Linked DNA regions of Thiorhodovibrio frisius. The protein of the gene in region 1 interacts with the protein of each later gene in a pairwise test. Links are inferred from orthologs where the notes say so. Each region holds a gene or a part of one and is shown in the gene's direction. Other genes may lie near its edges.

What was found.
Region 2: the proteins of ftsH (region 1) and hflC interact in binary tests that used the Escherichia coli proteins (3 or more experiments, as listed by UniProt). The link is inferred for Thiorhodovibrio frisius from one-to-one orthologs.

Annotation. Positions count from the first base shown.
Region 1 is NZ_CP121471.1:1,556,796-1,574,033, forward strand. What follows is about bases 12,376-15,272. They hold ftsH (ATP-dependent zinc metalloprotease FtsH), read left to right. Parts: upstream 12,376-12,806; coding sequence 12,807-14,738; downstream 14,739-15,272. Other genes in these bases: Thiofri_RS07295 (RlmE family RNA methyltransferase), read left to right, coding at 12,376-12,597; folP (dihydropteroate synthase), read left to right, coding at 14,735-15,272. In the rest of the region: Thiofri_RS07255 (chemotaxis protein CheB), read left to right, coding at 1-2,746; Thiofri_RS07260 (PAS domain S-box protein), read left to right, coding at 2,831-6,283; Thiofri_RS07265 (histidine kinase), read left to right, coding at 6,280-7,893; Thiofri_RS07270 (response regulator), read left to right, coding at 7,893-8,588; Thiofri_RS07275 (rhodanese-like domain-containing protein), read left to right, coding at 8,619-9,092; Thiofri_RS07280 (NAD(P)H-binding protein), read right to left, coding at 9,126-10,043; Thiofri_RS07285 (high-potential iron-sulfur protein), read left to right, coding at 10,419-10,763; Thiofri_RS07290 (hypothetical protein), read left to right, coding at 11,065-11,856; more of Thiofri_RS07295, read left to right, coding at 11,950-12,375; more of folP, read left to right, coding at 15,273-15,550; glmM (phosphoglucosamine mutase), read left to right, coding at 15,625-16,965; Thiofri_RS07315 (sodium-dependent transporter), read left to right, coding at 17,112-17,238. UniProt on the Escherichia coli protein: Acts as a processive, ATP-dependent zinc metallopeptidase for both cytoplasmic and membrane proteins. Plays a role in the quality control of integral membrane proteins.
Region 2 is NZ_CP121471.1:752,582-758,668, forward strand. The notes cover bases 2,524-5,522. They hold hflC (protease modulator HflC), read left to right. Parts: upstream 2,524-3,559; coding sequence 3,560-4,486; downstream 4,487-5,522. Other genes in these bases: hflK (FtsH protease activity modulator HflK), read left to right, coding at 2,524-3,560; Thiofri_RS03800 (DUF2065 domain-containing protein), read left to right, coding at 4,536-4,721; Thiofri_RS03805 (ATP phosphoribosyltransferase regulatory subunit), read left to right, coding at 4,825-5,522. In the rest of the region: tRNA (adenosine(37)-N6)-dimethylallyltransferase MiaA, read left to right, coding at 1-281; RNA chaperone Hfq, read left to right, coding at 548-805; ribosome rescue GTPase HflX, read left to right, coding at 830-2,146; more of hflK, read left to right, coding at 2,385-2,523; more of Thiofri_RS03805, read left to right, coding at 5,523-6,027.

The DNA of each region.
Region 1 (17,238 bases):
CGAGACTGATCGGGTGCATCTGATTCCGCCGGCCAGCATGATGAGTATCGCCAACAACGAGCTGCGCCTGAGTCCCAAGAACCCCCGTGGCCTGACCCTGCCGATTGATCTGTTCTTCACCGCCCTGGGGCGGGAGTTCGGCAAATACGCTATCGGTGTGGTGCTCTCCGGCACCGGCTCGGACGGTACCCGAGGTGCCGTGGCCATTAATGATGCCGGCGGTTTTCTGCTGGCCCAGGAGCCTGAAACAGCCAAGTTTGACGGCATGCCGCGCAGTGCCATCGCCACCGGTCTGGTCGATGCCATCCTGCCGCCGGAAGAACTCGGTCCGCGCATTCTCGACCACATCAGCCAGGTTGCGCGCATTAGCATACGCAGCAATCGTGCCACGGTTGGCTACGACAAGGACAATGCGCTCGAAGAGACCATGCATCTGCTCTATCACCAGGGCGGGATCAATTTTCGCGAGTACAAGCCGGCCACCGTGATGCGCCGCATCGAGCGACGCATGCAAGTGCGTCATGTGCCAGATCTGGAAAACTACGCTCGTCTGCTCGACGGCGACCGCACCGAACTCAACGCCCTGCGGCGCGAGTTGCTGATTCCGGTCACCAATTTTTTTCGCGATCCGGAGTCTTTCGAAACCCTGGCGCAGAATGCGATTCACACCATTGTGCAAGAGCGCGGCGAGGCGCAGGCTATCCGTGCCTGGGTGCCGGCTACCTCCACCGGCGAGGAGGCCTACTCCATTGCCATCTTGTTTGCCGAGGCATTCGATCGTTTAAAGCGGTGGCCAAACTTCAAGTTGTTCGCCACGGATGTTGAACAGCACAATGTCGATGTTGGCAGTGCGGGAGTGTTTTCCGAGGCCATTACTGCCGAGGTCTCGCCCGAGCGGCTGGAGCGTTGGTTCTACAAACGCGGCAATCATTTTGTGGTGAAGAACGAAATTCGCCAGAGCATTGTGTTTGCGCGCCACAATCTGCTGGAAGACCCGCCGTTCACCCGCATGGACCTGGTCACCTGCCGTAATCTGCTGATTTATTTCCGCAGCGAGGCGCAGGAACGGGCGTTGCGGCGCATGCAATATGCACTCGCGCCCGGTGGTTTCATGTTCCTGGGCTCGAGCGAGACCCTGGCCGGTCTCCAGTCGGACTTCACCGCTGTTAGTTCCAAGCACAAGATTTACCGCATCCTGCGGCATGTCTCGCTGCCGCTTGATCCGTCGTCTTCATCCCTGGGGCGCTATTCAAACATGGCGGGCAAACCGCGTGCGGTCAACAAGCCGGGCCGTGGCATGACGGATGCTGTGGCCATTGATGCCGGTCAGTCGTTGCTCCTGCGCAGCTATGCACCCAACACCCTGCTGCTGAACTCCAACAACGAGTTGTTGCATGTATTCGGCGACGTCGGTCGTTACCTGCGTTTCAGTGAAGGGGCGGTGTCGCTTGATTTGCCCAAGCTGCTGCCGGCGCAGGTGGCGCCTGTGGCGCAGGCCCTGCTGCACAAGGCAGCCCGGGGCGCCGAGCCGCTGCGCTCTGATGTGCTCAGCCTGAAACTGTCCGATGGCGAGTCCGAACGCTTGCGCCTGGTGGTGCGGCGGGTCGAGATCGAGCAGCGCGAGCCCTATCTGCTGCTATCCTTCGAGCCCATGGCCGCTGAGAGCATTTCCGTGCACAGCCCCGGTGGCATGGAAACCATGGACCTCAATCACGAGACCGCTGATCGAGTCGAGACACTCGAGCGCGAACTGGCGGCGACGCGCGAGAGCTTGCAGGCCACAATCGAGGAACTCGAAACTGCCAACGAGGAACTCCAGGCCACCAATGAAGAACTCATGGCCTCGAACGAAGAACTGCAAAGCTCCAACGAGGAGCTGCAGTCGGTCAACGAGGAACTCTACACCGTCAATGCCGAGAACCAGGAAAAGATCGAAATCCTCAACCGGCTAAATGCCGATCTCGACGGTATGGCCAAGGCTGCGGCCATTGCCACAGTCTTTGTCGACTCCGATTTGCGTCTGACGCGCTTCACTCCCGAGGCCACGGGGCTGTTTAAGATTCGCGATGGCGATCTTGGCCGCAACATCGATGATTTTAGCAATTTGCTCAATTATCCAAACTTTATCGAAGAGTTGCGCAATACCATTCAAAGCGGTGAGATGCTGCAGCGCGAGATTACTGCGAGTAACGGGCGCGTTTATTTAGTGCGGGTGCTGCCCTATGCGGTGCGTCGCGGCGATGCGCGCGGCGCGGTGGCGACCTTCATTGATGTCACGACACTGCACGACATCAAGCATTTGCAGGCGGTACTGAATTCCCTGCCCGAGAGTGTCGCAGTGCTCGATTCGCATGGTGAAATCACCATGGTGAACGATGCGTGGCGGAAATTCGCGCACCACACCGGCGATCAGGATCTGCAACAACATGGTGTCGGAGTAAATTATCTCGATATGTGCGAGTCTCCGGACGCAAGCCCGGACGCAAACCCGGATGAGATCAAGGACGGGAGCAAGAAGGAGCAGGTCGCGCTGGCGGCGAGATCGGGCATCGAAGCGGTGCTGTCAGGAGCAAAGAGCGGCTTTTCGATGGAGTACCCGTGTTGCCTGGACGAGCGCGAACATCGCCTTGTGATGCACGTTGCGCCGATTCGTCATCCTGCAGGGGGCTTGATTATTAGCCATGTCGATCTGACGCAATCCTTGCAGGATGGTGACAACCTTGGTGCAGAGGGTGACGAAAGCTGAGGGTCTATCAGTTAAACCACGAGTGCCGTGTCAACACGATTGCGACCGTGCGTTTTTGAGGAGCATTCGCTTCCGAGGCGATGAATGAATCAATTCGATCAAAAGTTCCCGCTCAAGGATGAGGATAACAATGTCACGCAGGCGCAGGATGTGCGCGAACAAGCGCTCCAAGCACTGCGCGACGGACGCTACGATCTGGCCGAGGAGGTGCTTGCCCGGGGCGAGTTAAATCTCGAAACCGTTGTGGAGAATCTTCGCATTTATCATGCGGAGCTGCTGATCCAGAACGAAGAGCTGCGCCGCAGCGAAAGTGGGCGCGAGGAAGCCCTGGCGCGCTTCACCACCTTTTTCAATTCGCTGCCGATCGCCGAGCTGATCGTTGATGCGCAAGGGTTGATTATGGACGCTAACCCGGAAGCCAGCCGGGTGTTCGCGCTCAAGCCGACACACTTGCATCAGCACTTTTTTGTGCGGCTGGTGGATGAAAAAGACCGCGGCCAGGTGATTCAGGCCTGGTCCCGTCTCGACACCGATCAGACCGTTGTGCTCCATGCGTTGCGCTTTCTCAGCGACGGCGATCACTTTTTTGTTGGCGATCTGCATGTTGCGCGACTGAGTTTCGAGCGTGACAGCCGTCGGAGGTTCCTGTGTGCGGTGATTGATCGCACCGAAGAAGAAAAACACCGCGCTGATCTCGGCGTGGCTTACCAAAGTTTGCGCGATAGCGAGGAGCGCTATCGGGTGCTGGCCGAGTTTAGCCCGGACTGGGAATATTGGTCCTCGGCCGATGGCGATTTCCTCTATATATCGCCTGCCTGTGAAGGGATCACGGGTTTTCCGGCGGAAGATTTCCTTGAAGACCGACATTTGATCGAGCGCCTGATTCACGAGGATGACCGTGAGCTGTGGCGAGAACATTTCAACCGTGAGTGCGGTATCCCCATCAGTGGCCCGCAGAAGCTGGAGCTTCGGCTGTTCGACCGCAATGGCAAGCTGCACTGGATTGAACATGTGTGCACGCCCGTTTCGGGTGCGGATGGGCGTGACCTCGGGCGTCGCGGTGTGAATCGGGACATTACCGAACGCAAGCTGGCCGAGGAGGCGCGGGCGCGCGGCGAGGCGTTGCTGCGCGCGACCGGGCGCATGGCGCGGGTGGGTGGCTGGGAGCTGGATGCGGCAACTGGCCAGATTATCTGGACGGATTCGACCCGGGATATTCATGAAGTCAGTGAGACGTTCTCACCCAGTCTGGCGCAGGCCATCGGCTTTTTTCATCCGCACGATCGCGACAGCGTGCACCAGGCCATTGAGCGCGCGTTGCGCGAGGGTGTGGAGTTCGCGCTCGAAGTCCGGCTGACTACCGCCAGGGGGCAGGCCCTGTGGGTGAAGATCGCGGGCGATCCGGTGTACCGGGATGGTGAAGGCAAGGGCGGAATCCTTAAGCTGATCGGCTCGCTACAGGATATTACTGAGCGGATCGATGCTGACAATGCCCTGCGGGAGCATGAGCTTCAGTATCGGGCGCTGTTCGAGTCGGCGAGTGAGGGCATGAGCCTGTTGGCCGAGGGGCGCTTTATCAAATTCAATCAAGCCGCCCTGCGCATGCTCGGATATCAGGATGAGTCCGCGCTCATTGGCACGAGGCCGTGGGAGATTTCGCCCGCGACCCAACCGGATGGCGAGACATCGATCACCAAGGCCAAGGCGCTGGTGGAGCAGGCGCTTGAGAGCGGATCTGCGCATACCTATTGGGATCATCAGCGAGCGGATGGTGGCGCGATCACGGTCGAGCTCAATCTCAGCCGGATCGAGCTACAGGGAAAGCCGGCGATCTTGGCTGCCTGGCGCGATATGACCGACGAGCGGGCCGCGCGCGAACGCGAAGTGCGCACGCAGACCGTGTTTGAAAAGACTTCCGAAGGGATCGTCTTCACCGACGCCGAAACCCGCATCCTGATGGTGAATCAGGCATTTAGCGAGATTACCGGCTACAGCGAGGACGAAGTGCTGGGCAAGACGCCACAGATGCTGCGTTCAGGCCGCCATGATGATGCCTTCTATAAGGCCATGTGGACGTCGATCGAGGAAACCGGCTCCTGGCGTGGTGAGTTTTGGAACCGACGCAAGAGCGGGGAGGTTTATCCGCAGCAGTCGACCATCAGCGCAATGCATAACGATGCCGGCGAGTTGACCGGCTACATCGGCGTTTTTGGTGATCTGAGCAGCCTGCGCCGCTCGGAGGAGGCGCTCTACCGCCTTGCCCATCACGACATTCTGACAGGTCTGCCAAATCGCGCTCTGCTGCGCGCGAGCCTGGAACAGTCCCTGGCGCGCGCGCGTCGCAGCAAGAAATTGCTGGCACTGCTGTATCTCGATCTTGATCTGTTCAAGAACGTGAACGAAACCCTGGGCCATCCGGTCGGCGATCAGCTGCTGCAGCAGGTCGCGACGGCGATGCAGAAAGCGATTGGCGACAGCTGTCTGATCGCCCGCGTCGGCGGCGACGAGTTCATGGTGGTGGCCGAGGATCTGGCCGAACCCAGCGTCGCGGGGCGACTGGCGGCGCGTATTTTGAACTGTTTTGCCGAACCTTTCAGTGCTGATGATCGCGAGCTGTTCATCACCGCAAGTATCGGTATCAGTTTGTTTCCAGCCGACGGTGACGACATCGACGAGCTACAGAGCCACGCCGATCTGGCCATGTACCAGGCCAAGGAGCATGGCCGCAATACCTACCGCTTCTTCGAGGCCACCATGACCTCGGGGGTCAGCGACCGCCTGCGGCTCGAAAGTGCCCTGCGCGGCGCCCTGGCGCGCGATCAACTCTGGCTCGCCTACCAGCCGCAGATCGCACTCGAGGATGAAACCCTGGTCGGGGTGGAAGCGCTGCTGCGCTGGCAGCATCCGGAGCTCGGTTTGATCTCACCCGGCGTGTTCATCCCCATTGCCGAGGAAACCGGACTGATTCGCGAGATTGGCGACTGGGTGCTGGAGCAGGGAGTGCGCCAACTCGCGCAATGGGACCGGGACGGCATCAAGGTGCCGCGCCTTGCCATCAATCTGGCGATGCCGCAGATGGAGAGTCCTGAGCTGGTGGCCCAGGTCCGCGGGGTGCTCGAGCGCACTGGTGTCAGCGCCAACCGCATCGAGCTCGAAGTGACCGAGTCCATGCTGATGCGCAACATCGATCAAGTGCGGGCAAATCTCGAAGCGCTGCGTGAGATGGGTGTGTATCTGGCTATCGACGACTTTGGCTCTGGGTACTCCTCGTTGCGCTATCTCAAGCGTCTGCCCATCCACCGGCTGAAGATCGATCGCAGCTTTGTCGAGCAACTCACGCAGGACCCCAATGACGACGCCATTGTGCGCGCGGTGATTGTTCTGGGCCGCAGCCTCGGCCTGGCGGTGCTGGCGGAGGGGGTGGAAACCCGCGCACAGGCAGACTTCCTTGCAGCAGAAGGCTGTCATGAGGTGCAGGGTTTTCTGTTCGGGCGACCGGTGCCGCCGGAGGAGATCAGCGCGCGCTTGCGGGCATGAATCCCTCTGAGAGCATCCCGGTTCGCGGCCCCAGGGTCCCTGAGCTGCTGCGCTCGGCGCGTCTGCTCGGGCCGCTGATGACAGTGCCGGGGGTGCTCTTTGTTGCTGTTTTGGCGCTAATCCTGCATTGGCTTCGTTTCCCGCCCGCAGCCGGTGTCTGGCTGTTTGTGGCGCTGGCCGCACTTGGCGTGGCGCTGCTTGCCGCGCTTGTGGTGGGGCAGCGGTTGTATGCGCAGTTGCTGCGCCCGCTCGCGCATCTGGAGGAATCAGTCGCGCGCGTGTGCCAGGGCGAACCTGGGGCGAGTGAATCCCTGCGCTACGCCGGGGTGCTGGGGAAAATGGCGCGTGATATCGGCAGTCTGAATGCCGAGCTGACCGACTTGTACGAAGACATGGACGCGCGCGTCGCACGCCAAACCACAAGGCTTGCGCAGAAAACCGCCTCGCTCAAAATTCTCTACGATGTCGCCGCTGGTATCACTACGGCTGACAGTCTCGAGGAAATGCTGCTGCGCTTTTTGCGCGTACTGAAAGAGATGGTCAATGGTCGCGCCGCCACCGTGCGGCTGTTGATGCCGGATGGTCAGCAGCGTCTGATCGGTTCCATCGGTCTGGATAACGACCTCATCGCTAGCACGGACAAATCCCCTGTCGATCTGTGCCTGTGCGGCACGGTGCTAATCCCCGGCGAGATTCTGTGTGACCATGATGCCCGCTATTGCTCGCGCATTTATGGTCGGCGAATGTTCGGCAGCGATGAGATTGAAGTGGTGACAGTGCCGCTCAAGCATCACGATGAACTCTTTGGTGCCTACAGCATTTTTGTCGATCGTCCGGGCGTGTCCGTACGTGAGGATATTCTGGAATTGCTGCGGACCATCGGTCAGCACATCGGCGTGGCTATCGCCAAGCATCGCTCGGATGAGGAAGCGCGGCGGCTGTCGATTGTCGAGGAACGCAGCACCCTGGCGCACGAGCTGCACGATTCCCTGGCGCAGACGCTGGCCAGCTTGCGGCTAAAGGTGCGCATGCTCCAGGATGCTTTGGTCGATACCGAATTGCCAAGCGATGCGCGAGTCGATCTCAACCGCCTGCGCAATGGCATCGACGAGGCTCATGGCGAATTGCGTGAACTCCTCGGCAGCTTTCGTGCGCCACTGGATCGTCGTGGTCTGCTGCCGGCACTGGAACATCTGGCCCAGCGTTTTCGCCAGGAGACCAATATCCCGACCTTCTTCCAGGCGAGTTGCCGTCACCTCGAACTCTCTGCGGCCGAGGAATTACATATTCTGCGCATCGCACAGGAGGCCCTCAATAACGTGCGTAAGCACGCCGATGCGCAGACGGTTCGGCTGCTGCTGATGCAGGAGTCAGATGGCCGCGCCGCGCTGCTGGTGGAGGACGATGGCGTAGGTTTTGCGCAGCCGGAGCATCAGGGCGCGCCGGGCGAACATATCGGGCTGTCCATTCTTGAAGAACGCGCCCGGCGCATCGGTGCCGATCTGAGCATCGAGACCGAGCCGGGGGAGGGTACCCGGGTGGAACTGCGCTTCGGTGCGGGTAAAGTCGGTACTGAAAATCATAGCGCCCCGGCGCGGCGGGCTGCCTGATGCGGGTGCTGCTGATCGATGACCATGCGCTCTTTCGCGTCGGCCTGCTGGAGTTGCTTGAGCGCCGTGGCATTGAGGTCATAGACGCAGTCGGCGACTGGGAAGTCGGCCTGCGCCTGGCGCGCGATTGCGGTCCGGACGTGGTGCTGCTCGATCTGCGCATGCCGGTGATGGGCGGGATCGATGTGCTTAAGCGCATGCGCGCCGAGGGCATTGAACGGCGCGTGGCCATGCTGACCACCAGTACCGATGAGCGCGACCTGATCGGCTCTCTTCAAGCGGGAGCCAACGGCTATCTGCTAAAGGACATGGAACCGGACGAGTTGGTCGCCGCATTGCGCGATATCCTTGCCGGCGAAACTGTGGTGGCGAAAGAATTAACCGGCGTGCTGGCGCGCGCGGTGCGCGATGAGAACACCACGCCGGTGAAAGAACCGCGCTTTTCCGATCTGACCCCACGCGAGATGGAAATTCTCTGCCAGCTTGCGGCCGGGCTCAGCAACAAAGCCATCGCGCGCGAACTTGGCATCAGCGACGGCACCGTGAAGCTGCATGTTAAAGCCATTCTGCGCAAGCTCGAGGTGCGCTCGCGGGTCGAGGCGGCGGTGATCGCGGTGGAACGTGGCCTGTGTGCAGAGACCTCGTCAAAGCCGGGTGCTGATGCAATTGCCGGTCTTTCCCGCAGTCATAGCTGAAGCAATCATTAATGAACACCTATTTGGACGATGAAAAAATTTATTGAACTCATTCAGCACTGTCTGACCGACGTGCGCGAGATCATGCCCTGGGATCTCGAAGAACGATTGCAGGAAAATCCGCAGATGCTGATTCTCGACGTGCGCGAGCCGGATGAATTCGACGCCATGCACATTGTCGGCTCCATCCATGTGCCGCGCGGCATTCTGGAGTCGGCCTGCGAATGGGACTATGAGGAGACGGTGCCCGAGTTGGTGCAGGCGCGTGATCGGGAAATCGTGGTGGTGTGCCGCTCTGGAAATCGCAGCGTGCTGGCGGCCCACTCGATGCAAGTGCTGGGTTACACCAATGTGGTCTCGCTACAGACCGGCCTGAGCGGGTGGAAAGACTATGAGCAGCCGCTGGTGAATGGCGCCGGCGAGGATGTCGACCTCGATGACGCCGATGTGTATTTTACACCCCGGGTGCGCCCGGAGCAGCTCAAGCCGCGTTCGGGCAACTGATGGCTAGCCAAGATACTGCTAGCCGAGATACTGCTAGCCGAGATACTTTAGCGCAGCGGTATTGAAGGGCGCGGGCCTGATGCCAAGCCGGCTGAAGCCGTCCTCAGTGCAGCAGTTACCGACGACCAGCATTTTGAGCTGATCGCGGGTCACAGGAAACCACTGAAAGCGCTCCATCACGGCGGCTATCGGGGCAATTAGCATGACCGGTGCCGGCAGCATGGTCTTCTTCTTGCCGCTTGCCGCAGCGATGGTGGTCAGTATCTCCTTCCAACTCACCTCGCTCGGGCCGCAGAGCGCATAGGTCTGCCCGATGGTGTCAGCGCCTGTGAGCGCGGTGGCGAAGGCTGCGGCCACATCCTCTACCCAAACCGGCCCGAGCTTGAACTGCCCGGCCTTGAGCGGCAGCAGGCCCTGGTAAAATAGCGGCGCCGGAACCGGGCCGTCGATCAGTTCGGCCTTGAGCTGGCTGCAGAACTCCATGCGCCCATTGGGTTCGCCGAAGATCACCGAGGGGCGGAAAATGCTCCACTCGAGCCCGGAGTCTTTGAGCGCAGCCTCGGCTTGGAGCTTGGTGCGTTGATAAGGTGTCTCGCCAGCATCAATCCCATTGGCGCTCATCAGCAGGAAACGCGCGACGCCTGCCGCTTTTGCGGCGGCGATGCTGCGCTCGACTCCCTGGAACTGTAGCAGTTCGAAGGTGATGCCCGCAGCTGCGTTCTCGCGCAGCAGGCCAACCAGATAGATCACTGCATCGCTCCCCGCGATGCAGCTGCGCAGGCTGTCGGGGTCTTCAAGCCGGCCTTCAATCCGGGTGCATTGGGGGTGTTCGGGCGCCTTCGCGCCGCTGCCCGGGCGCACCAGCAGCCTCAGATGATGGCCGTCCGCCAGTAGTCGATCAACAACCGCCTGGCCGACAAAGCCAGTACCGCCGATGATGGAAATATTCATGGATGAAGCTCCGAAGCCGCGATGGATAGGGCAGAAATGCCGTCAGTCGATTGGCGATTCAAGTGATGGCTGAACTGGCGAGCGTTGGTCGGTATACCTGATCCTGTTCTGCCTCGTTAGAATCGAGCCTACTGGCAGAAGCATCTGCTCGGCGCGGGTAACTTCGTGACCGGGCCGCTGATGGTAGATTGGGGTGCAAAAAATGGAAATTCGCCTTTTGGTGAACTTTGATGCAAAATGCCGGGTCGGAATAGGCGGCATGGGCCGCTTTTCCGTCTTAAGGCAAGCCCTGGGGCCTGGTTGCCCCAACGGCCCATGAAATTTTGTCGCGCACCGGCGCGACTTCAAGTCTACAGCTAGTTTAGGAGATGACAAATGTCCGATAAGCCAATGAATCAAAGCCGTCGTGATGCTGTCAAGGTGGTTCTCGGTGGTCTCGCGACCGTTCCGTTGATGAACCTCGTCGGCATGGCGGCCGCGCAGGCCGAGGAATTGCCGCATCTTGATCCGGCCACCAATCAAATGGCGGCCCAGCTGAAGTACGTTGAGGATGCCACCGCAGCGACGGAGCGCAAGACGGACGCGGATCACTGCGCCAATTGCATGTTCCAGATGCCGGAAAGTGCTGATGCATACATTCCCTGCACCTTGTTCACTGGGTTCTCCGTGAACCGGAATGGCTGGTGCTCCTCGTATTCTCCTAGGCCGGCCGCTTCCTGATCCGTCTCGCGGATCTTTGGCTGAGAAGCGCGGGCGGCATCCTCTACCGATACCGCCCGCGTCTATGCGTGCCGGAAAATGCCGTTTCTGGCGTTTGGTTTGCCTTCAAGCCCTTATTCGCCTAACTGCGAGTTCCCAACCCGCTTTTTGAACTGCCAGCTGCGGACATCTGGCCTCTGCTAGTTTGTTTCCCGTTTGACTGGGCACGCAGATCGCAGCGGCCTGTGCGTGATGCAATGCCGTGCTCGCGGCATGCGTCTGATCTGTGTCATCCGTTTTTCTTTCCGTGACAGGCTCCAAAATGACAACCGCAACCTATGCCGCAGGTGCACCGGAGAAGCGCCACCTGCTGCTTCGTGCGCTGATTTGGGCCATCATCGGCGTCATTTACGCGCCGCTGTTCGTGGCACTCCAAGACCTTTTTCTCCTGACGAATCTTGGCCCCTGGGCCTTGGTGCCTGCTGCGGCCCTTGCGGGTGGCGCGGGTGCCATGCTCTACGGTGCGCGCCAGGTGGCCATTGCCGCGAGCCTAGTCGGGGTGTCGACCGGGTCGATAATATTGCTGATTCCTGGCGCTGCCACGGAACTTTGGCAGCCGGCGCTGGCTGGACTGGTGGCCGGCGTTGTTGGCGGTTTGTTTGTGAGTTTTCCCAGTATTTGTACTTCTCATGTGGTGGCAAAGGCGGTGACAGGCATCGTCTCGGGGGCCTTGTGCGGCGCTTTGCTGGCGTTGGCGGCACCCTATGTTCCTTTGGTGCGGTTCGAGATTGTCACCGTGGCATTTTTGGTCTCGGTCAATGGTGTTCTCTATGTCGTGACCATTCAGCCCTGGGTTCGCCTACTGGCCCGGATTGACGCAGTAGACAATCGCTGGAAAGAGGCATTGGTGATCGGTGTGGTTTCCATGCTCACCGCCGCGAGCGTTTGGATTGTGTCAAAGTCGATCGCGGGCGATGTGTCGAGCCCAATGGCCATGGCGCTGATGGCCTTGCCGGACCGGTTGCCGGGTACGCTAATGGCGGGCGCTGTCGCCGGCGCCATCACGGGCGGGCTGCTCGAGATTTTCCGTTTTCGCTGGGTCTTTGACGTTTAGCGCGATGACGGGTCAGGGTTTTTCCTTAGCTTGCGCCGCCCGGCGTGGTTGAGGGATCAATCACCGCTTTCTTGGAGGGTCGGTTCAAGCACAATGGCGGTGCGAAGCAAAAGCAGCCAGCGCTGGCTTGAGCGCCAGCGTCGTGACCCCTATGTCAAGCAGGCGCAATCCGAGGGTTATCGCTCGCGGGCTGCCTATAAGTTCCTGGAAATCGACGCGAAAGACCGGCTGCTGCGCCCGGGAATGCGGGTGCTTGACCTGGGCGCTGCCCCAGGCGGCTGGTCACAGGTTCTGGCGGCTGGTGTTGGGAGTCGTGGGCAGGTGATTGCACTTGACCTGTTGCCGATGGACCCTGTGCCGGGCGTGGTTTTTATTCAGGGGGATTTCACCGAGGATGAGCCCCTGGAACGGATCCATGCGGCTCTGAATGGAGAATTTGTTGACCTTGTGCTTTCCGACATGGCCCCAAATATCTCGGGAATGCGGGCGGTGGATCAACCGCGCTCAGTGCATCTTTGCGAGTTGGCACTGGACTTGGCAACCAGAGTGCTGCAATCTGGCGGTCATCTGGTGATCAAGGCGTTTCATGGCGAAGGGTTTGACCAACTGGTGCGCGAATTGCGACGCTGTTTCGAGCGGGTCGTCACGCGCAAGCCAGACGCCTCGCGGGCCAACAGCCGTGAAACCTATCTGGTTGCCACGGGTTTTCGCTCAGCATGCCGATCGCCGGTTCGGGGTTGATTCCCTAAGGGTCATCAAGCGAATTCTCCGGCAGCTGATATCATCGATGAGGTGTGAAGCCTCGGCGATGAGGTGTGAAGCTCTGGATAGCGGGCTGACGGGTCGGGCTGATCGACGACGGGTCGGGCTGATCGACGACGGGTCGGGCTGATCGACAAGGTGTCCGGCAATGCTGGACAAATTTTGGAGAGACTGTGTCTGTGAGTGATATGGCAAAGAATCTGCTTCTGTGGGTGGTCATCGCGATTGTGCTGATGTCCGTCTTTAATAATTTCACAACGGCTCCAAGCACGCCGCGGACCATGGCCTACTCGGATTTTCTCGAGCAGGTGCAGCAGGGTCAGGTCAAGGAGGTGGTGGTGACGGGGCGCACCATTGAAGGTGTGGGTGTCGATGGCCACAAGTTCACCACCTACAGCCCGGGCGACGATGGTTTGGTGGGCGACCTGCTTAACAACAATGTTGAGATCAAAGCCGCGCCACCCGAGAAGCAGTCGCTGTTGATGCAGATACTGATCAACTGGTTCCCGCTGTTTATACTGATCGGCCTGTGGATTTTCTTCATGCGCCAGATGCAGGGCGGCGCCGGCGGGCGCGGTGCCATGTCCTTTGGCAAGAGCAAGGCGCGCATGTTGAGCGAGGACCAGGTTAAGGTCACTTTTGCTGATGTGGCCGGAGCCGAGGAAGCCAAAGACGAAGTCGTCGAGGTGGTCGATTTCCTCAAAGACCCATCCAAGTTCCAGAAACTCGGTGGCAAGATTCCCAAAGGCGTGCTCATGGTCGGCCCGCCTGGCACCGGTAAAACGCTGCTTGCGCGCGCGATTGCCGGTGAGGCCAAGGTCCCTTTCTTCACCATCTCAGGTTCGGACTTTGTCGAGATGTTCGTCGGCGTCGGTGCCTCGCGCGTGCGCGATATGTTCGAACAGGCCAAAAAGCACGCGCCCTGCATTATTTTTATCGATGAGATCGACGCCGTCGGTCGTCATCGCGGTGCCGGCCTTGGCGGCGGCCATGACGAGCGCGAGCAGACGCTGAACCAACTGCTGGTGGAGATGGACGGCTTTGAGGGGACCGAAGGCGTCATTGTCATTGCCGCTACCAACAGACCCGATGTGCTCGACCCGGCGCTGCTGCGGCCCGGTCGCTTTGACCGTCAGGTGGTCGTGCCCCTGCCCGATGTGCGCGGACGCGAGCAGATTCTGAAGGTCCACATGCGCAAGGTGCCGACCGCCGAGGATGTGAAGGCGTCCATCCTCGCGCGCGGCACGCCCGGTTTCTCGGGTGCCGATCTGGCCAATCTGGTCAATGAGGCAGCGCTTTTTGCCGCCCGCTCCAACAAGCGCTTGGTGGATATGCAGGACCTTGAAAAGGCGAAGGACAAGATCATGATGGGCGCCGAGCGGCGCTCCATGGTGATGTCTGATGATGAGAAGAAGCTCACTGCTTATCATGAGTCTGGCCACGCCATCGTCGGGCGCTTGGTGCCCCAGCATGATCCGGTGCACAAAGTCAGCATCATTCCGCGCGGACGGGCGCTGGGCGTGACGCTGTTTTTGCCCGAGGATGACCGCTTTAGCTACAGCAAGCAGCGGCTTGAGAGTCAAATCTCCAGTCTGTTCGGCGGGCGCATTGCCGAGGAACTGATCTTCGGACCGGAGATGGTCACCACGGGCGCATCAAACGACATCCAGCGTGCCACTGAGCTGGCGCGCAACATGGTCACCCGCTGGGGCCTGTCGGACAGGCTCGGCCCGCTGGCCTACGGTGAGGACGAGCAGGAAGTTTTTCTCGGCCACTCGGTCACTCAGCACAAGTCGGTGTCCGATGAGACCTCGCACGTGATCGACGAAGAAGTGCGCAGTTTCATTGATCGCAACTATGAGCGCGCCAAGAACCTGCTGAATGAGAACATGGAGAAGCTCCACAACATGGCCGCCGCGCTGATCAAGTACGAGACCATTGACCTGGAGCAGATCAACGACATCATGGAAGGCCGTCCGCCGCGCCCGCCCAAGGATTGGGACAAGGAAGATGCGCAGCATCCACCCGGCGGCAGTGCCGATGCTCCGGTGACTTCGGACGAGGATGGTAAGCCCGTCAGCGGCATTGGTCCAATCGGCGGTCCCGCAGGCGAGCATTGACGCTCGATCTCACTCAGCCCTCTGTCATGGGCGTGCTCAATGTCACGCCCGATTCCTTCTCTGATGGCGGGCGCTACGCCCAGATAGATGCCGCCTGCGCGCACGCGCAGGCTATGACCGAGGCCGGGGCGAAAATCATCGATATCGGCGGCGAGTCAACCCGGCCCGGCGCTGCCGTTGTCGCCGCGGCCGAGCAGCTTGATCGCGTCATCCCGGTAATTGAACGCATCGCGCCCACCCTGGGCGCGGTGATTTCTATCGACACCTCCGATCCTGTTGTGATGCGCGAGGCCGTCGGTGCTGGTGCCGGCATCATTAACGACATTCGCGCCCTGCGCGAGCCTGGTGCCATGGCCACGGCCGTCGAGTTGCAAGTCCCTGTCGTGCTGATGCACATGCGCGGCGACCCCGCGACCATGCAGCAGAACCCGGATTACGACGATGTGGTGGCCGAGGTGGCGGGATTTTTGCGCGCGCGGCTGAAGGCTGCTGAAGATGCTGGCATGGCGAGGGATAATCTTCTGATCGACCCCGGATTTGGTTTCGGCAAGCGCTTGGAGCATAATTTGGCGCTTTTGGCGGGGCTTAACTCCTTGCTTGCACTAGGCGCGCCGGTGCTGGTTGGGCTGTCGCGCAAGTCCATGCTGGGCGCCCTGACCGGTGCCGAGCTGGGCGAGCGTATGCCAGCGGGGCTCGCGGCAGCCGTCATGGCGGTGGAGCGCGGGGCCGCCATTGTGCGCACCCATGATGTCGCAGCGACTGTGCAAGCGCTCAAGCTGGTACAGGCTGTGCGGCTGGCTGGAAAGCCGTGATCGCGGGTTATTGTCTTTGATCTGCGGGCCCCCGTTACAGATTCACCAACAGGCTTCAATCTCGACCCAAACGCATGCGAAAGTATTTCGGAACCGATGGTATTCGCGGTCGCGTAGGCGACCCCAGCGTCAGCCCGGATTTTGTGCTCAAACTGGGCTGGGCTGCCGGACGCGTTTTAGCACGCCATGGCAACGGCCGCAAGGTGCTGATCGGCAAGGACACGCGAATTTCTGGCTATATGTTTGAGTCCGCCCTAGAGGCGGGGCTGGTGGCGGCGGGGTTGGATATCCGGCTGCTTGGACCGATGCCAACGCCGGGCGTGGCCTATTTGACCCGTACCCTGCGTGCCTTGGCGGGCATTGTCATCACCGCGTCCCACAATCCGTATGAGGACAATGGCATTAAGTTTTTCTCCGGCGCTGGGGATAAGCTGCCCGATGACACCGAGCTGGCAATCGAGGACGAACTCGAACTCCCGCTCGAGGCGGTCCCGGCGAGCGCGCTTGGCAAAGCCAAGCGGGTCGAGGATGCAAGCGGGCGCTACATCGAGTTCTGCAAGAGTACGGTGCCCTCGTGGTTCTCGTTAAATGGGCTGCGAATTGTGATCGATTGCGCCCATGGCGCTACCTATAATATTGCTCCGTTCGTGTTTGAGGAACTCGGTGGCGAGATTATCAGCCTTGGCGTTGAGCCGGATGGCTTCAATATCAACCGTGCGGTCGGATCATTGCATCCCGAGATTTTGCAGCAGGCGGTCAAGCGCGAGCAAGCCGATCTTGGCATTGCTTTCGATGGTGACGGGGATCGGGTGCTGATGGTAGATGCCGACGGGCGGCTGATCGATGGCGACTTGATGCTTTACCTGATTGCCAAGTCCCGCCAGCAGGCTGGCTGTCTGAAAGGCCCCGTGGTGGGCACCCTGATGAGTAATCTGGCGCTGGAGCAGGCCCTACAGCGACTTGGCATCGACTTCGCCCGCGTCAAGGTCGGTGATCGCTACATCATGGAGCGGCTCAAGGCCGATGATGGCATTCTTGGCGGGGAGCCCTCGGGTCATATTATCTGTCGGGACCGCACCTCGACCGGCGATGGCATTATTGCGGCCTTGCAGGTGTTGGCCGCGCTCGCAGTCTCGGAGCAAAGCCTGGCTGAGGCCGCGAGCGCGGTGGCACAGTATCCGCAGGTGTTGATCAATCTGCGCCTGGAGCGCCGGGTGGATGTCATGGCGCTGCCTGGTGTGCAGCGTGCGGTGCGTGCAGTGGAGGAGCGCCTGGGCGAACAAGGACGGGTGCTGTTGCGCCCATCCGGTACCGAGCCCGTGGTGCGGGTAATGGTGGAAGGACGCGATAGCGATCAGGTCGAACAGATGGCGGCCGAGCTGGCCGACAGCGTGCGCGAACAAGTGGGTGCCTAAGCTAAGCCGGGCGAAGGTCGACCCACTGAACGGATATACCGAAACTCTTTGGAATTTGGGCTCGTTCTGGGCCGTTACCCGACCTAAAACCGAAAACCATTAGTTTGCGATTGGTATAACCACAATTTTCGGCGGAGCAGACAACCATGGCAACTTCAACCAGCATCCATGGCATGTGGTCATCGCGTTTTGCCTTTATCCTGGCGGCCAGTGGCTCGGCGGTCGGCCTCGGCAATATCTGGCGCTTTCCCTATACCGCCGGCGAGTATGGCG
Region 2 (6,087 bases), 810 kb from region 1 along the record:
GGTTTGAGGCCGAGGTGGAGTCTTTGCGCGTGCGTGGTGACTTGCATCCCACTTTGCCGTCAATGCGTGCCGTTGGCTATCGGCAAATGTGGCACTATCTTGATGGCGACTATGATTTCGCGCGCATGCGCGAACTCGCCATCACGGCAACGCGGCAACTTGCCAAGCGACAGCTGACCTGGCTGCGCTCGGAAAGCGACTGCCTGTGGTTGCCCGAGGGTGCGCCTTTGCTCGATCAGGCACTGGAAAGGCTGGCCTGCGCTGGCATTGGCGCGAGTTGATGCGAGCGAACTTTTTAGGCTAGTCGGCGGATAGAAGACCGAAGCATGATCTTAGTATGGCGCATATTTTGCTGAGCACCTATGGTCCCAGCCATCCCGAAGAATGAAAAGCCGGCGTTTTTCAAGACTCAAGCCAGAGATCGCAAGCCATGGAGTTGATCAGGCACCGGTGGCTCTGTGATAACGTATCAGCGAAATCCGTTTTTCATAGGTGCAGCGGACATTGCTGACGAAAGCGGACCCAAACAACAATAGAGTATTTCAGTATGTCGAAGGGGCACAGTCTTCAGGACCCATTTTTGAACGCACTGCGCAAAGAGCGCGTGGCGGTTTCGATTTTTCTGGTCAATGGCATCAAGCTCCAGGGGCAGATCGAATCCTTCGATCAGTTCGTGGTCTTGCTCAAAAATAACGTCAGCCAGATGATCTACAAACACGCAATTTCCACCGTGGTGCCCTCGCGCAACGTCAAATGGTCCTATCCAGATGATGACGCCGAGCCGGACGAGTCCGAAGCGGAATGAGGCAACAGCTGCGATGTGGTCGCGATGTTTGAGCGACCGGACGCGGGCGAGCGCGCGCTTTTGGTGCAGCTTGCCATCGGCAGAAAGCTCGACGCCGAGGAGACGACCGAATTCCGCCTCCTTGTCGAGGCGGCCGGGGCGCTTGAGGTGGGCTTGGTCACTGGCACGCGTGATGCCCCCGACCCGCGCTTTTTCGTTGGACAGGGCAAGGCGGCTGAGCTGGCCGAGCAGGTGGCCGCGACTGACGCGGAGCTTGTGATTTTTGATCATGCCCTGAGTCCGGCGCAGGAACGTAACCTGGAGCGCCGATTATCCTGCCGTGTGGTGGATCGCAACGGGTTGATTTTGGATATTTTCGCTCGGCGCGCGCGCTCGTTCGAGGGCAAACTCCAGGTGGAACTGGCGCAACTGCGGCATCTGTCGACTCGCCTGGTGCGCGGCTGGACCCATCTCGAGCGCCAGAAGGGTGGTATCGGCCTGCGCGGGCCGGGTGAAACCCAGCTCGAGACCGACCGGCGCCTGCTCGGCCAGCGCATTGTTGCCTTGAACAAGCGCCTCGAGCGCATTGAGACCCAGCGCGCCCAGGGGCGCCAGGCGCGGGATCGCGCCGAGATCGCCACAGTGTCTCTGGTGGGCTACACCAATGCCGGCAAGTCCACCCTGTTCAATCGCCTGACTGCGGCCGGGGTGTTTCAGGCCGATCAGCTGTTCGCGACTCTGGACCCAACGCTGCGTCGCCTGGAGCTGCCTAATGCACCGGCCGTGGTGGTGGCGGATACGGTCGGATTCATTAGCCAGTTGCCGCACGAGCTGGTCGCGGCCTTCCGCGCGACCTTGCAGGAAACGCGCTCGGCGGCATTGCTGCTGCATGTCATCGACGCCGCTGGCAATGAGCGTGAGCGTTGCGAGCGGGATGTCGAACAGGTGCTGATGGAGATCGGCACCGAGGGCATTGCGCGCCTGCGGGTGATGAACAAAATCGACCAGCTCGCGGACCAGGGGCCGCGAGTGGATCGCGACGCGGCGGGGCAGGTGACGACGGTGTGGCTGTCTGCGCGCACGGGTGATGGCGTGGAGCTTCTCATTGACGCACTGGCCGAGCGTTTTCGCGGCCAGGTTGAAAACTGTCAGCTCGAGCTTAATCCTTCAGAAGGCGCCCTGCGCGCCTGGCTCTATCGCCACGGGCAAATTCTCGCTGAAGAAGCCAGGGCGGATGGCGGCTGGACCATGGCGGTGATGATCGACCGCGAACGCCTGCGCAGAGAGTTGAAGCGTCATGGTCGGCTTCTGGATGCGCGGGCGCCTGCGGCCGGGACAACACTTGAGGCCGCTTGCCAATAAGGTTGTTGTCCGCGAACAAATATGCCGGCTGTCAGTTTGCAGAGGTGACTTTATGCGCCGAGTCAGGCAAGGGGCTGCCCGCCGCGAAGCGGGTAAGCGAAAGCGCTAGGCGGCAGAATTTCCTGTATGGTGAGGCCGCGCATTGTCGCCGGGGCCTGGAATACCTAAAATGCCCGTTTGATGGTCGTGGCGCAGCATGCATCAGCACCTTCTAATTATTAGCCCAGACGGAGACACTATGGCCTGGAATGAGCCGGGAGGCGGAGGCAAAGACCCTTGGGGGTCCCAGCAGGGAAACCAGGGTGGACCGCCCGATCTTGATGAGATCGTGCGCAATTTGCAGGACAAAATGAAAGGCCTGTTCGGTGGCGATTCGGGCGGTTCTGGTGCTGGTGGGGGCTCCGGTGGTGGTTCACCTGTCGGGCCGCTTGGGGCATGGGCCGTCGGCATCGTCATCGGTGTGCTTCTGGTGCTCTGGCTCGCCACCGGCATTTACATCGTCGACCCGGCCGAGCGCGGCGTGGTGCTGCGCTTTGGTGTCTATGAAAGAACCACCCAGCCTGGCCCGCACTGGCACTGGCCCTGGCCGGTTGAGCAGGTCGAAATTGTCAATGTTGACGAGATTTCGTCCTTCAGCCATAAAGCCCTGATGCTGACCCAGGACGAAAACATCGTCGATGTCGAGCTGACTGTGCAGTCGCGCATCGAGGATGCGTCCAATTACCTGTTCCAGGATCAGAATCCCGAGAAAACCCTGCGTGATGTGACCGAGACCGTGGTGCGCAAGACCATCGGTGGCAGCAAGCTCGACTTCATCCTGACTGAGGGCCGCAGCGCCGTGGCGGCGACCATCCGCGAGCGCGTCCAGGCCCTGATCAAAGAGTACAAGACCGGGCTCCTGGTCACCTCTATCAACATGCAGCCAGCCAAGCCACCGGAGCAGGTCAAAGAGGCTTTCGATGACGCCATTAAGGCGCGCGAGGACAAGGAGCGCTCCGAGAACCAGGCCGAGGCTTACTCCAATCAGATTCTGCCGCAGGCACGCGGTGAAGCGGCCCGGGTGATCGCTGATGCCAAGGCTTATCGCGATCAAGTCATTGCCGAGGCCGAGGGTGAGAGTTCGCGCTTCCTGGCGGTGCTGACGGAATATCGCAAGGCACCTGAGGTGATGCGTGAGCGTCTGTATCTGGCTGCAATGGAGGATGTCATCGGCGACAGCCAGAAGGTGCTGATTGATGTTCCCGACAGCAATAGCCTGATGTATCTGCCGCTGGATCAACTGATGAAAAACACGGGCGCAGGTGGTGGCAAGACCTCAACCGGCGACTTGTCGAGCGCCTCGAGTAGCGACACGAGCAGCTCGACGGCCCAACGGCCGATGCGCAATGTGAATCGCGAACGGAGGACCCGCTGATGACGGACCGCATGAAACTCCTCTCGGGCGTCGCCGTCCTGGTGCTTGTCGGGGCGGTCGCCGCTTCGGCCTTTATCGTGTATCAGTGGGAGATCGCGATCAAACTCCGCCTGGGTGAAATCGTCGGGTCGGAATATCAGCCGGGTCTGCACTGGAAGGTGCCGGTGCTGAACAAGGTGATCAAATTCGACGCGCGCATCCGCACGCTTGACTCCCAGCCTGAGCGCTTCCTCACCATCGAGAAGAAAGACGTGATCGTCGATTCTTACGCCAAATGGCGCATCAATAATGCGGCGCAGTTTTTCCGCTCCACCGGCGGCGACAGCGCCCGCGCCGCGCGCCTGCTGGCCGAGCGCATTAACACCAGCCTGCGTGACGAGTTTGGCCGACGCACCATTCAGGAGGTGGTCTCGGAAGACCGCCTGGAACTGATGCAGGTGCTGACCAGTAAACTCGACACCCAGGCCACAGAGTTGGGCGTCGAGGTGGTTGATGTGCGGGTGAAGAAGATCGACCTGCCACCCGAGGTCAGCGAGTCCGTCTACAACCGCATGCGCGCCGAGCGTGAGCGGGTGGCGAGCGATCTGCGCGCCAAGGGTCACGAGGCCGCTGAGCGCATCCGCGCCGATGCCGACCGCCAGCGCACGGTCACTCTTGCCGATGCCTATAAGGAGTCAGAAGAAACCCGAGGTCTGGGAGATGCCAAGGCGGCGCAGGTCTACGCGGATGCCTTTGAGCAGGACCGCGAGTTCTATGCCTTCTACCGCAGCCTGGATGCCTACCGGAAATCTTTCTTGGGCAAGGACACGACCATGGTGTTGGCGCCAGACTCGGAGTTTTTCCGTTACTTCAACAATCAGCAGGGCGCGGCCGTCTCCCCGGACGGGGCTGGCACTGGCGCGGACAGCCGTCTGCGCGTGCGCTAGATGCGCGCGTGCCGGTATTGGCTGACGCCGGGTCTGGGCTTGGTTTGCGATGTGGCATGATTTCCTGGCGGCGCTGGCTTTGGTGTTCGTCATCGAGGGGATCATGCCCTTCGTGGCGCCCAGGGCTATGCGCCAGATGATGGAAGACGTGGCGCGCCAGACGGATCGCAGTCTGCGTATTGCGGGCCTGCTCAGCATGGCCGGTGGTGTCACGCTGCTCTACTTCGTTCGTTAGCTGACAACTTGCCCCATGATCTCCAATTCCGCACCCTCGGGCCGCTGTCGCCCGCACAGCTCTCGCTGTTTCGTCACCGCACCCTGACCCCGGCAACCAGGCCATGACAATACATCAGGACCGCTGGCTGCTCCCGGCCGGCATTGAGGAAATTCTGCCCCAACAGGCGCGCGACATGGAGCGTCTGCGCCGCTGCCTGCTCGATCTGTTCGATACCTGGGGCTATGATCTGGTGATTCCGCCCTTTATCGATTATCTCGAGAGCCTGCTGACCGGCACCGGGCGCGATCTCGATCTCCAGACCTTCAAGCTGACCGATCAACTCAGCGGGCGTCTGCTCGGCATTCGTGCCGACATGACCCCGCAGGTGGCGCGCATCGATGCGCATCAGTTGCGGCGCGAGGAACCGACACGGCTGTGCTATCTCGGCACTGTGCTGCACACCCGCTCGGACGGCTTTGCCGGTACCCGCAGCCCGATGCAAATCGGTGCTGACATTTACGGCCATGCCGGAGCTGAGAGCGATGTCGAAATTCTCAGGCTGCTTCTGACCACCCTCGAGACCGCCGGGATCAGCTCCGCCTATCTCGATCTCGGGCATGTGGGCATCTTTCGTGGCCTTGCCGAACAAGCGGGGCTGACGCGGGAGCAGGAAATGGCGCTCTTTGGTATCCTACAGCGCAAGGCCAGTACTGAGCTTGATGCGCTGCTTGATGAGGCTGGCGTGCAGCCTGCGGTGGCGGATATGCTGCTGGCGCTGGTCGAGCTGAACGGCGATGATGCGCTCGAGCGCGCCGGTGAGCGGCTGGCGCGGGCGCAGGACTCCGTGCATCGGGCAATCGAGAATCTGCGCCAGATTGCCGGCGCCTTGCATGCCTGGTTACCGCAAGTGCCGGTGCATTTCGATCTCGGCGAGCTGCGCGGTTACACCTACAAAACCGGGGTGGTCTTTGCCGCCTTTGCGCCCGGCTGGGGACTCGAAATCGCGCGCGGCGGGCGTTACGACGCTATTGGGGAGTTTTTTGGCCACGCCCGCCCAGCGGTGGGTTTTAGTACCGATCTCAAAGGTCTGATTGAGCTTGCCGCACCAGCGGCATTGTCGGATCATGCCGCGGCCGTGCTGGCGCCGAACGATCATGACCCTGAGTTGCAGGCACTGATCGGCGAATTGCGGGCATCCGGTCGGCGGGTACTGACCTGGCTGCCCGGACAACATGGCAGCCCGGGTGATCTTGGCTGCGAGCAGCGGATCGACTATTGCGACGGACGCTGGCAGCTGGTCCCTGTGGAGGCTGGCAAGGGCTGATGGGGCGGGGTTGGACATCGCCAGTGACGGCCATTCAGACAACGACCTTTTCGCTGTTTT